DNA from 2 places in the Pseudomonas sp. c313 genome. Region 2 is predicted to be linked to the other one. Evidence: predicted binding sites of a transcription regulator. Region 2 holds the regulator's gene; the other holds the start of a gene.

Region 1 (6,878 bases), on a different contig from region 2:
CGCCGATAACACCCAGGAAGCTGTTGTAGTCCAGTGCCGAGATTTGCATCTGGAACGGGCCGTCACGGTCAACTTGTGGAGCCGGGACGTGGTCAACAATGGCCTGATACAGCGGGGTCATGTCTTCAGCCATGTCGGTGTGTTCCAGACCGGCAATGCCGTTCAGGGCCGAGGCGTAGACGACTTTGAAGTCCAACTGTTCTTCGGTAGCACCGAGGTTGTCGAACAGGTCGAAGATCTGGTCCAGAACCCAGTCCGGACGTGCGCCTGGACGGTCAACCTTGTTGATCACCACGATTGGACGCAGGCCGGCTTCGAAAGCCTTCTTGGTCACGAAACGGGTTTGCGGCATAGGGCCGTCTTGAGCGTCAACCAGCAGCAGAACGGAGTCAACCATCGACATTACGCGTTCAACTTCGCCGCCGAAGTCGGCGTGGCCCGGGGTGTCCACGATGTTGATGTGGTAGCCGTTCCAGTTGATGGCGGTGTTTTTCGCCAAAATGGTAATACCGCGCTCTTTCTCCTGGTCGTTGGAGTCCATCACGCGCTCGTCGTTAAGCTCGTTGCGCTCCAGAGTGCCGGATTGACGCAAGAGTTTGTCTACCAGGGTGGTTTTACCATGGTCAACGTGAGCAATGATGGCGATGTTGCGTAGATTTTCGATCACTTGTGTATCTCGATCAGAGGATTCGGTGTGCTGACAGGTCGTGGCAGCGATTAACAGTAGAGTCAGGCCTTGCCGTTACAGCTTGACGGCAGAGTCGGGGGGCCGGTGACGCAGACCACAGGCGAACAGCCCCGGGCTCTTAGCTCGGTCGATAAACGCGCACATTGGCATGCCCCTCACTGAGCAAATGGTGGGCATGCAGGCGACTCATCACGCCTTTGTCGCAATACAACAGGTACTGACGGCTGTCATCCAGTTCCTTGAAACGTGCGTTCAATGCATAGAACGGCAACGTTTGTACGTCGATGCCAGCGATTTCCAGCGGCTCGTCCTCAGCAGCATCCGGGTGACGGATGTCGATGACGATCTGACCGGCTAGAGCCTCGCTGACTTCTTCGATCTGCAAATCCTGGCCCAACTCGTCGATTACGCGATCGATCGGCACCAGTTTAGCGTTCTCAAGCGCACGCTCGAGAATCGCCATGTCAAACTGTTGTTCTTCGTACTCCACGCGGTTGCGCTTGGCGTGGGTCTTGGGGTTCACCGAAATGACCCCGCAGTATTCCGGCATGTGCTTGGCGAAATCCGCCGTGCCAATCTGGGTCGCCAGGTCGATGATGTCCTGCTTGTGACTGGCAATCAGCGGGCGCAACACCAGCTTTTCGGTCACAGAGTCGATCAACGACAGGTTCGGCAGGGTCTGGCTGGACACCTGGGAAATCACTTCACCGGTAACCAGTGCATCGATTTCCAGCCGATCCGCGATTCGGGACGCAGCGCGCAACATCATACGCTTCAATACTACGCCCATATGACTGTTATCGACTTTCCCGAGAATTTCTCCCAGGACTTCCTCGAAAGGAACGCTGACAAACAGCACACGCTGGGAGCTGCCGTATTTTTTCCAGATGTAATGCGCGACTTCCATCACGCCCAGTTCGTGTGCACGCCCGCCCAGGTTAAAGAAGCAGAAGTGGCTCATAAGCCCGCGCCGCATGATCTGGTAGGCCGCCACCGTGGAATCGAAACCGCCAGACATCAACACCAGGGTCTGTTCCAGGGCGCCCAGCGGGTAACCGCCGATGCTGTCGTGCTGGCTGTGAATCACAAACAACCGTTGGTCGCGAATTTCCATCCGCACTTCAATTTGCGGCTCTTTCAGGGAAATTCCGGCGGCGCCGCACTGACGACGCAGCTGGCTGCCGACGTATTTCTCGATATCCATGGAGCTGAAGGTGTGCTTGCCAGCACGCTTGCAACGCACGGAAAAAACCTTGCCCGCCAACACATCCCCGTAGTGCTGCTTGCACTTGGCCGTGATGTCGTCGAAATCGCCAAGCGGGTACTCGTCGACCTGCAGGAAGTGCGCGATGCCCGGCACACAGCTCAGGCGCTCGGTCATGTCCTTCAAGGCTTTGGGGTCTGTAATGCGGGTTTCCAGTTCGATATTGTCCCACACACCGCTCACCACCACCGCCGGGTCCAGATCGCGGAGCACGGCACGGATATTTTTGGCCAATTGACGGATGAAACGCATCCGTACCGGTCGGCTCTTGATGATGATCTCAGGGAAGACTTTAACGATTAATTTCATGAAAACAGTGCGCGCAGGCCCAGCCGAAAAAGGGGGGCGCGGATTATAGCGGAAATCGCTCAAGGTTTAACCAGTTAATATGCGGTCGGCTTTTCGCGCACTAAATCGGGGCATTTGTGATTTCATGCGCTACATTGCGGTGCGTTATTTCCCCCGCTTTGGCCCTTTGCACCTTTATAGGGGCCTTTTTAAGGCAAAAAACCCATGGCGGGGCACTGGCATGCAATTTGCTCTCTTGTGAGGCAGGTTGCCTTGGCAGAGTATTCGCGCCGGCATCACCCACATTTAAGGGCTAACTCCACTACCCAGCCCGAAGCCACCCGGAGGACACTATGTCGAAGTCGGTTCAACTCATCAAAGATCATGACGTCAAATGGATTGATCTGCGCTTCACGGACACCAAAGGCACTCAGCACCACGTGACCATGCCGGCTCGCGACGCGCTGGATGACGCCTTCTTCGAAGAAGGCAAAATGTTCGACGGCTCCTCCATTGCTGGCTGGAAAGGCATTGAAGCTTCCGACATGATCCTGATGCCGGACGACAGCACCGCCGTACTCGACCCGTTCACCGAAGAGCCAACCCTGATCCTGGTTTGCGACGTGATCGAGCCTTCGACCATGCAAGGCTATGATCGTGACCCACGTGCGATCGCCAAGCGTGCCGAGGAATACCTGAAGTCGACCGGTATCGGCGACACCGTATTCGTAGGCCCGGAGCCAGAATTCTTCATTTTCGACCAAGTGAAGTTCAAGTCCGACATCTCGGGCTCGATGTTCAAGATCTACTCCGAACAAGGTTCGTGGATGTCCGACCAGGACGTGGAAGGCGGCAACAAAGGCCACCGTCCAGGCGTCAAAGGCGGCTACTTCCCGGTTCCGCCGTTCGACCACGACCACGAAATCCGTACCTCCATGTGCAACGCCATGGAAGAAATGGGCCTGGTCATCGAAGTTCACCACCACGAAGTGGCAACTGCCGGCCAGAACGAAATCGGTGTGAAGTTCAACACCCTGGTTGCCAAGGCTGACGAAGTTCAGACCCTGAAGTACTGCGTACACAACGTGGCTGATGCCTACGGCCGTACCGCTACCTTCATGCCTAAGCCGCTGTACGGCGATAACGGTTCGGGTATGCACGTTCACCTGTCCATCGCCAAAGATGGCAAGAACACCTTCGCTGGCGAAGGTTATGCCGGCCTGTCTGACACCGCCCTGTACTTCATCGGCGGCATCATCAAGCACGGTAAGGCCCTGAACGGCTTCACCAACCCGTCGACCAACTCCTACAAGCGTCTGGTCCCAGGTTTCGAAGCTCCAGTAATGCTGGCCTACTCGGCTCGCAACCGTTCCGCTTCGATCCGTATTCCTTACGTGTCCAGCCCTCGCGCTCGCCGTATCGAAGCTCGCTTCCCGGATCCAGCAGCCAACCCATACCTGGCCTTCGCTGCCCTGGTAATGGCCGGCCTGGACGGTATCCAGAACAAGACCCACCCAGGCGACGCAGCCGACAAAAACTTGTACGACCTGCCGCCTGAAGAGGCCAAAGAGATCCCACAAGTGTGCGGCAGCCTGAAAGAAGCCCTGGAAGAGCTGGACAAGGGCCGTGCGTTCCTGACCAAAGGCGGCGTGTTCAGCGACGACTTTATCGATGCCTACATCGCCCTGAAAAGCGAAGAAGAAATCAAGGTCCGCACCTTCGTACACCCACTGGAATATGAGCTGTACTACAGCTGCTGATCCGGTAGCGCTGCTTAACGTGGCGTGACGAAAAAAGGCCTCCTTCGGGAGGTCTTTTTTTTGCCCGCAAAACCCTGTGGGAGCGGGCTTGCCCGCGAAAAACTCAAGAACGCCGCATTTCTTCAATATTTACGCGTTATCGTTAACGACCATCGCGAGCAAGCTCGCTCCCACAGAGGGTTCTCCGTTGAAATTCAAACTCGCCTTTATCTTGCTGGCCATCAGCGCCAGCGCATCCGCCGCGCCACCCACCCTCGCGCCACTGCTCGCCAGCATCGCCGAACGTCTGGCGATTGCCGACCAGGTAGCCTTGAGCAAATGGGATAGCCACAAGCCCGTCGAGGACCATCCACGGGAGCAGGACGTGATCGCCAGCGTCGTCGCCCAGGCCGCAGACTACAAACTGGCGCCGGCGCAGGCCGAGCAATTTTTCTCGGCACAGATTGAGGCGAACAAACTGGTGCAGTACGCCCATTTGTCCGATTGGCAGTTGCAGGGCAACGCGCCCAACGAGCCGCGTCCGGACTTGGTCGGGCAGATTCGCCCGCAACTGGATCAACTGCAAAAGCGCCTGCTGCAACAACTGGCAGACTTCACCCCCCAGCGTAGCGATCCACAATGCCCACAGTGGCTGGCAAAGGCTGTTCATCAACCCCTTGATCCATTACGGCAACTGGCAATGATCCGCGCCACCGCGCAATTGTGTATCTACAAAGGGTAAGTACCCGTAGCCGCCTCATGCAGCCCTTACAAAGTCGCACTATATTGGTGCGATACCCTGCACCCTTCCCACATGACCAGCCCATTTTGGTTCGAAACTTCCCGTCCAGGTTGGCAGAACGCTACAGTTTCGCGCCTTAAACCCTTATTTCAGGGCTTTAACGCTTCTTTTCGGAGCCTTGGTTTGGTTTTTGCATTTTCCTTGTATCAGCGCATGCCTCAAGCCTGCGCCTTGCTCCAAAAGAGGTCCTAATGACCATCAGCGACGCACTGCACCGTTTGCTACTCGATAACCTGACCACCGCGACCATCCTGCTCAACGACGAACTGCGCCTTGAGTACATGAACCCCGCGGCGGAGATGCTGCTGGCCATCAGCGGTCAGCGCAGCCATGGGCAGTTCATCAGCGAATTGTTCACTGAGTCGGCTGAGGCCCTGAGTTCCTTGCGTCAGGCCGTGGAGCAGGCGCACCCGTTCACCAAGCGCGAAGCGATGCTCACCGCCCTCACCGGCCAGACCCTGACGGTCGACTACGCGGTTACACCCATCCTGAGCAACGGCACTACCTTGCTGCTGCTGGAAGTCCATCCTCGTGACCGCCTGCTGCGGATCACCAAGGAGGAGGCGCAACTGTCCAAGCAGGAAACCAGCAAAATGCTGGTGCGCGGCCTGGCCCATGAGATCAAAAACCCTCTGGGCGGGATTCGCGGTGCCGCACAGTTGCTGGCCCGTGAGCTGCCGGACGAGAACCTCAAGGACTACACCAACGTCATCATCGAAGAGGCCGACCGTCTGCGTAACCTGGTGGACCGCATGCTCGGCTCCAACAAGCTACCGTCGCTTGCGATGACCAACATCCATGAAGTGCTGGAGCGCGTCTGCCATCTGGTAGAAGCTGAAAGCCAGGGCTGCATCACCTTGGTGCGCGACTATGACCCGAGTATTCCCGACGTCTTGATCGACCGCGAACAGATGATCCAGGCGGTGCTCAATATCGTGCGCAACGCCATGCAGGCCATCAGCAGCCAAAACGAACTGCGCCTGGGCCGCATTAGCCTGCGCACCCGCGCCCTGCGCCAGTTCACCATCGGCCATGTGCGCCATCGCCTGGTGACCAAGGTCGAGATCATCGACAACGGTCCAGGCATTCCTGCCGAATTGCAGGACACCATCTTCTTCCCCATGGTCAGCGGCCGCCCGGACGGTACCGGGCTGGGCCTGGCCATTACCCAGAACATCATCAGCCAGCACCAGGGCCTGATCGAATGTGAAAGCCATCCTGGCCACACCACGTTCTCGATCTTCCTGCCACTGGAACAAGGAGCCCCATCGACATGAGCCGTAGTGAAACTGTCTGGATCGTCGATGACGACCGTTCCATCCGCTGGGTCCTTGAGAAAGCCTTGCAACAGGAAGGCATGACCACCCAGAGCTTCGACAGCGCCGACGGGGTGATGAGCCGCCTGGCCCGCCAGCAGCCCGACGTGATCATCTCCGACATCCGCATGCCCGGCGCCAGTGGCCTGGACTTGCTGGCGCGGATTCGCGAGCAGCACCCGCGCTTGCCGGTAATCATCATGACCGCGCATTCGGACCTGGACAGTGCTGTCGCCTCCTATCAGGGCGGCGCCTTTGAATACCTGCCCAAGCCGTTTGACGTCGACGAAGCCGTCGCACTGGTCAAGCGCGCCAACCAGCACGCCCAGGAACAGCAAGGCCAAGAGGTTGTGCCAACCCTGACCCGTACCCCGGAAATCATCGGTGAAGCGCCGGCGATGCAGGAAGTGTTTCGCGCCATCGGGCGCTTGAGCCATTCCAACATCACCGTGCTGATCAACGGCGAGTCCGGTACCGGTAAAGAACTGGTGGCCCACGCCCTGCACCGTCACAGCCCACGGGCGGCTTCGCCGTTCATCGCCTTGAACATGGCGGCGATCCCGAAGGACTTGATGGAGTCCGAGCTGTTCGGCCATGAAAAAGGCGCGTTCACCGGCGCGGCCAACCTGCGCCGTGGCCGTTTTGAACAGGCTGATGGCGGCACGCTGTTTCTCGATGAAATCGGCGACATGCCGGCCGACACCCAGACTCGCTTGCTGCGAGTATTGGCGGACGGCGAGTTCTATCGGGTCGGCGGGCATACGCCGGTCAAGGTCGATGT
Region 2 (6,878 bases):
AAACTGGCAATTTTCGACGTCGACGGCGTGCTGACCGATGGCCGCCTTTACTTCCTCGAAGACGGTAGCGAATTCAAGACGTTCAACACCCTCGACGGCCAGGGCATCAAGATGCTGATGGCAGCAGGCGTGCAAACAGCCATTATTAGCGGTCGCAAGACGCCCGTTGTGGAACGCCGCGCACAAAACCTGGGTATTCCTCACCTCTATCAAGGCCGTGAGGATAAACTGGTGGTCTTGGACGAACTTCTTGGCCAACTCAACCTAAGCTATGAGCAGGTTGCCTACCTGGGCGACGACTTGCCTGACCTGCCGGTAATTCGTCGGGTTGGCCTGGGCATGGCGGTGGCCAATGCCGCAGCATTTGTTCGCGAACATGCCCATGGCGTCACTCAGGCCCGCGGTGGCGAAGGCGCCGCACGCGAGTTCTGCGAGTTGATCCTGCGCGCCCAGGGCAGCCTTGAAGCGGCCCACGCCGCCTACCTATAGAGCTATCTATGCTGAGCAAAAAGATTCGAAATCTCCTGGTATTCGGGGCCATCACCGCGCTGTTCCTGGCGGTCGGTTACTGGAATATCAGCCCGGAGCGCTTCCTCGACCAGCCTGTAGCACAGGTCGACGAGGGCGCTATCGACTATTACGCCATCAACGCCCACAGCGTGCAGTTCCTGCCCGATGGCAAGGTGCAGTACGAGATGACCTCGGACAAGGTCGAACACCTGAAGGCCACCGAGGTCACATTGTTGACCAACCCGGACCTGAACCTGTATCGCGGCACCGAATTCCCCTGGCACGTCACCAGCAAGCGCGGCGAAGTCAATCCTGACGGTACCGAAGTCGAACTGATCGACTCGGTGCGCGTAGCTCGCACCGACGCCAAGGACCGCGAGACCATTATTACCAGCAGTCGCATGACCGTATTCCCTCAGAAGCAATATGCGCAGACCGAGCAAGACGTTAGAATCGACGGCGCTGGCGGTGTATCGACTGGCAAGGGAATGAAAGCGTATTTGAAAGAAAGCAGGATACACCTGCTATCGAACGTAAGAGGACAGTATGAGGCTCGTTAAAACCCTCCCTATTTTGCTCGGTCTGGGCGCAGCACTGGGAAGCGTGAGCGCCTGGGCTCTGCCGAACGATAGCGAACAGCCAATCCACATTCAGGCTGACGACGCTCAGTTGGATGACAAGCAAGGTGTAGCAACCTACAAGGGTGATGTGATCATCACTCAAGGCTCGATGAAAATCACCGGAAACACCGTGACGCTGACCCGCAACCCTGCTGGTGAGATAGACGTAGTGACTTCGGTGGGCAACCTGGCCTATTTCGAGCAACAACAGAAAGCTACAGATCCGGCCCCCATCAAGGGCTACGGCGTGACGATCCAATATCACGCCCAACAAAATCGCATCGTATTGATCGACCGCGCCAAGGTTCTGAGCAGCGACGGCAACTCTACCGAAGGCGAGAAAATCATCTACGACACCAAGACCCAGATCGCTCAAGCTGGTCGCGCCAATGGCAGCAAGGTCACTACGCCACGTCCACGCATCGACATGGTTATCCAGCCGAAGAAGAAGGCCGAGTAATGGCAACCCTGAAAGCCCAGCATCTGGCCAAGGCCTATAAAGGCCGTCAGGTCGTGCGCGATGTCAGCCTATCGATCGACAGCGGCCAGATCGTCGGCCTGCTTGGCCCCAACGGTGCCGGCAAGACCACCTGCTTCTACATGATTGTCGGACTGGTCCAGGCGGATCAGGGTCGCGTACTGATCGACGACCTGGACGTCAGCCACCAACCTATGCACGGCCGTGCCCAGGCTGGTATTGGCTATCTCCCCCAGGAGGCGTCGATCTTCCGCAAACTGTCGGTAGCCGACAACATCATGGCGATTCTCGAAACCCGCAAGGAACTCGACCGCGCCGCACGCAAGAAAGAGCTGGAAAGCCTGCTGCAGGAATTCCACATCAACCACATTCGCGACAACCTCGGCATGAGCCTGTCCGGTGGCGAACGTCGTCGTGTGGAAATCGCCCGCGCCCTGGCCACTGCGCCGAAGTTCATCCTGCTGGACGAACCCTTCGCCGGTGTCGACCCGATCTCGGTCGGCGACATCAAGCAGATCATCCACCACCTCAAGGCCAAAGGGATCGGTGTATTGATCACCGACCACAACGTGCGCGAAACCCTCGATATCTGCGAAACCGCCTATATTGTCAACGACGGGCAACTGATTGCCGAAGGTGACTCGGCAACTATCCTGGCCAACGAACTGGTCAAGGAAGTTTACCTGGGCCACGAATTCCGCTTGTAAGTACTGTGATACCTGGCCATTCGCCAAGGAGCGCGAGCGTCAATAAAAACCTCAATATTTTTATTGTTACCGCGCTCTAGGCAAAGCCCCCGATATCAGGCATATAATTTGCTTATGTTTGGCGCTCACGCGCCCTGTCGTGGATGGCGCATTGCGCCGGCGAATAAGGTGTTAAGCCCCTGCCATGAAACCATCGCTAGTTCTGAGAATGGGCCAGCAGCTGACGATGACACCGCAGCTGCAACAGGCCATCCGCCTGCTCCAATTGTCGACCCTGGACCTGCAACAGGAAATCCAGGAGGCCCTGGAGTCCAATCCGATGCTCGAACGCCAGGAAGAAGGCGACGACTTCGATAATGCCGACCCGCTGGCCGACAACACCGAGCAAAAACCCAACACCGATGTCCAGGAACCTTCCTACCAGGAAACCGCCCCTACGGTGGATAACCTTGAGGAAGGCGAGTGGAACGAGCGCATTCCCAATGAGCTGCCGGTGGACACCGCCTGGGAAGACGTCTATCAGACCAGCACCAGCAGCCTGCCCAGCAATGACGATGACGAGTGGGACTTCACCACCCGCACCTCCGTCGGCGAGAGCCTGCAGAGCCACTTGCTGTGGCAACTGAACCTGGCGCCGATGTCCGACACCGATCGACTGATCGCCGTGACCCTGATCGACTGCATCAACAATCAGGGCTACCTGGACGAGACACTTGAGGAAATCCTTGAGGCCTTCGACCCGGAACTGGATATCGAACTGGACGAAATCGAAGCCGTCCTGCACCGCATCCAGCAATTCGAACCGGCCGGTATCGGCGCCCGCACCCTCAGCGAATGCCTGCTGCTGCAACTGCGCCAGTTGCCCACCAAGACGCCGTGGCTGACCGAGGCACAACGCCTGGTCACCGACTACATAGACCTGCTGGGCAGCCGCGACTACAGCCAACTGATGCGGCGCATGAAGCTCAAGGAAGATGACCTGCGCCAGATCATCGAGCTGGTGCAAAGCCTCAACCCTCGCCCCGGCTCGCAAATCGAGTCCGGCGAAGCCGAATACGTCGTTCCCGATGTGATCGTGCGCAAGGACAACGAGCGCTGGCTGGTGGAGCTGAACCAGGAATCGGTGCCACGCCTGCGGGTCAACCCGCAATACGCAGGTTTTGTCCGTCGGGCCGACACCAGCGCCGATAACACTTTCATGCGCAACCAGTTACAGGAGGCCCGCTGGTTCATCAAGAGCCTGCAAAGCCGTAATGAAACCCTGATGAAAGTCGCCACTCAGATCGTCGAGCACCAACGCGGCTTCCTGGAATATGGCGATGAGGCAATGAAACCGCTGGTCCTGCATGACATTGCCGAGGCAGTAGGCATGCATGAATCGACGATTTCCCGGGTGACTACACAGAAATTCATGCATACCCCACGGGGTATTTATGAGCTGAAATACTTTTTCTCCAGTCATGTAAGCACTTCCGAAGGTGGCGAATGCTCGTCCACGGCGATCCGCGCGATCATCAAAAAACTGGTTGCCGCGGAAAATCAGAAAAAGCCGTTGAGTGACAGCAAGATCGCTGGTTTACTGGAGGCACAAGGCATTCAGGTAGCCCGTCGAACCGTCGCCAAGTACCGCGAGTCCCTTGGGATCGCGCCTTCCAGCGAGCGTAAGCGTTTGATGTGACGGGCTAGCCACAGCGTTCCAGTGGCAGGCATTTCTGCCTGCCGCTTTATGCACTGGCAACGAAGGAGAAGCTGTATGCAAGTCAACATCAGTGGACACCAACTGGAAGTGACCGACCCCCTGCGCACCTACATCGGCGAAAAACTCGACCGATTGGAACGGCATTTCGACAAGATAACCAACGTGCAAGTCACGATGACCGTCGAGAAGCTGCTGCAGAAAATCGAAGCCACCCTGCATATCCCCGGCGGGGAAGTCGTCGCCAATGCCGAGCATTCAGACATGTATGCCGCCATTGACCTGCTGACTGACAAGCTGGATCGCCAACTCAAAAAGCATAAGGAAAAGACCCAGAGCCTCCTTCAGGGCGCAACCGGTCGTTAACACTCCCAACCCATGATCCGACTCGAAAATATCCTGACCCCCGGCCGTTCCCTCATGAACGTGCCGGGCGGCAGTAAAAAGCGCGCCCTCGAACAAATTGCCAATCTGATCGGCCGCGAAGTGCCTAATCTGAAGACGCAAGATGTCTTTGAGGCTCTAATTGCCCGTGAAAAACTTGGCTCGACCGGTTTTGGCAACGGCATCGCCATCCCCCATTGCCGCCTTAAAGGTTGCGAGTCTCCAGTCAGCGCCTTGCTGCACCTGGACGCTCCTATCGATTTCGACGCCATCGACGGTGCCCCGGTAGACCTGCTGTTCGTTCTGCTGGTCCCGGAAGCGGCCACCGATGCGCACCTGGAACTGCTCCGGCAGATCGCCAGCATGCTCGACCGCAAAGAAGTACGCGAAAAACTGCGTAGCGCCTCCAGTAATGAAGCGCTGTATCAGGTCGTCCTGGAAGAGCAGAACGGGCAGTAATCATGCGTTTGATCATCGTCAGCGGCCGCTCCGGCTCAGGTAAAAGTACTGCCCTCAATGTGCTTGAGGACAATGGCTTCTATTGCATCGACAACCTGCCGGCCGGCTTGCTGCCCGAACTGGCTGAGCGCGCGTTGATCCACACCGAACTGGCACAGCCGCTGGTCGCTGTATCCATCGACGCCCGCAACCTGCCCAGCCACCTAACGCGCTTCCCGGAATTGCTTGAGGAGGTGCGCGGCAAACACATTCATTGCGACGTGCTGTACCTGGATGCAGACGAAGAAACCCTGCTCAAGCGTTTTTCAGAAACTCGTCGTCGTCACCCTCTGAGCAGCGCCAACCGCTCGCTGGCAGAAGCCATCGAAGACGAAACCAAGCTACTGGGGCCAATCATTGACCTGGCCGACCTGAAGATCAACACCACCAGCCTGAACCTGTATCAACTGCGCGATACCATCAAGTTGCGCCTGTTGAACCAGCCAGAACCTGGCACGGCGTTCCTGGTGGAGTCTTTTGGCTTCAAGCGGGGCATGCCGGTGGACGCCGACCTGGTGTTCGACGTGCGCTGCCTGCCCAACCCGTACTGGAAGCCGGAACTACGTGATCAGTCGGGGCTCGACCAACCCGTAGCCGAGTACCTGGCGGCGCAACCGGATGTCGAGGAGATGTTCCAGGACATTTCCAGCTACCTGCTCAAATGGCTGCCACGCTTTGCCGCCAGCAACCGAGCCTATGTCACCATCGCCATTGGCTGCACCGGCGGGCACCACCGCTCTGTGTACCTGACCGAGCGCCTCGGCCAGGTTTTGCAGCAAACCCTCAAGAACGTCCAGGTTCGCCACCGCGACCTTAGCTGAAAGGAACACCCCCGCGATGCCCGCTCTGGAAATTGAAATCATCAACAAACTGGGCTTACACGCCCGGGCCTCGGCCAAGTTCGTCGGCGTCGCGGGGCAGTTTCCCTGCCAGATCAGGGTTGGGCGCACCCCGGAATCCACGGTCGACGGCAAAAGCATCATGGCGATGATGATGTTGGCTGCGGGCAAAGGCACCATGATTCATCTGAAGACGCAAGGCGAGCAGGAGCAAGAAGCTCTGGATGCGCTGGCAAAGCTGATCAATAACTACTTTGACGAGGGCGAGTAAGCCCCACTGGCGAGGGGGCAAGCTCCCTCGCCATAGATCCTCACTTCACCCCAACGCTGTATCCATCACCATCATCAAACAAAACCCGATACACAGCCCCAAACTGGCGAGCTTGTCATGGCCATTGCGCCGCGATTCGGGAATCACTTCGTGAGTCACCACCAATAGCATCGCCCCCGCTGCCAGCGCCAAGCCCAACGGCAATAGCACCTCAGCCAGGCTCACCAGCCAAGCGCAGAGCACCGCGAATACCGGCTCTACCAACCCGGATGCCGCACCAATCAGGAACGCCTTGACCCGCAACATCCCTGCCCCGGCCAGCACCAGAGCAATCACCAGTCCCTCCGGTACGTCCTGCAGGGCGATGCCCATGGCCAGGCTGTCGGCGTCTGGCATACCGCCACCTGCCGAGACCCCCACCGCCATGCCTTCGGGAATGTTATGGGCGATGATGGCGAATACGAACAGCCAGATACGTGGCGCGATTACCGGTTTTTCCGGCGTGCCCACCAGCGTTTCCGGGCTGGCACCGGAGATCTTGCGATCCACCAGAAACAGCCCGAAAGCGCCCAGCATGATGCCAAAGCTGATCAGACCACTGGCGGCCCAAGGTGTCAGCCCGAGGTTTTCGGCAGCAGCGATGCCGGGCACGATCAGCGAGAAAGCCGTCGCGGCCAACATCACGCCAGCACCGAAACCCAGCAACGTATCACTCACCGCCAGCGGCATCCGACGGATCACCAATACCGGCACCGCGCCCAGCGCCGTGCCCAGGGCACAGATGGCCCCGCCTTGCAGGGCGCGCAGGATACGCGGTTCCAGATCCAGCCAGGCCAGCCCTTGAGCCACCAGCAATGCAATTCCCGCCAACAGCA

Evidence for each region. Region 2 encodes sigma-54, which starts transcription at its own class of promoters, with help from an activator protein. Its sites were predicted from a motif close to ANTGGCATNNANNTTGCTNT; they were not measured.
Region 1: a site for sigma-54 is predicted at 2,476-2,495, ahead of glnA (glutamate--ammonia ligase). Genes of this name have one in related genera too.

The regions. Positions count from the first base shown of each region.
Region 1 is NZ_JBUZRD010000008.1:104,347-111,224, forward strand. Features, by position in the region: gene typA (translational GTPase TypA) at 1-667, opposite strand, end outside; gene thiI (tRNA uracil 4-sulfurtransferase ThiI) at 807-2,261, opposite strand; gene glnA (glutamate--ammonia ligase) at 2,594-4,000, shown strand; gene ACZRKZ_RS20500 (chorismate mutase) at 4,188-4,721, shown strand; gene glnL (nitrogen regulation protein NR(II)) at 4,973-6,058, shown strand; gene ntrC (nitrogen regulation protein NR(I)) at 6,055-6,878, shown strand, end outside.
Region 2 is NZ_JBUZRD010000003.1:192,723-199,600, reverse strand. Features, by position in the region: gene ACZRKZ_RS10400 (KdsC family phosphatase) at 1-489, shown strand, start outside; gene lptC (LPS export ABC transporter periplasmic protein LptC) at 498-1,070, shown strand; gene lptA (lipopolysaccharide transport periplasmic protein LptA) at 1,057-1,590, shown strand; gene lptB (LPS export ABC transporter ATP-binding protein) at 1,590-2,315, shown strand; gene ACZRKZ_RS10380 (RNA polymerase factor sigma-54) at 2,500-3,993, shown strand; gene hpf (ribosome hibernation-promoting factor, HPF/YfiA family) at 4,069-4,377, shown strand; gene ptsN (PTS IIA-like nitrogen regulatory protein PtsN) at 4,390-4,854, shown strand; gene rapZ (RNase adapter RapZ) at 4,857-5,714, shown strand; gene ACZRKZ_RS10360 (HPr family phosphocarrier protein) at 5,731-6,003, shown strand; gene ACZRKZ_RS10355 (ZIP family metal transporter) at 6,049-6,878, opposite strand, start outside.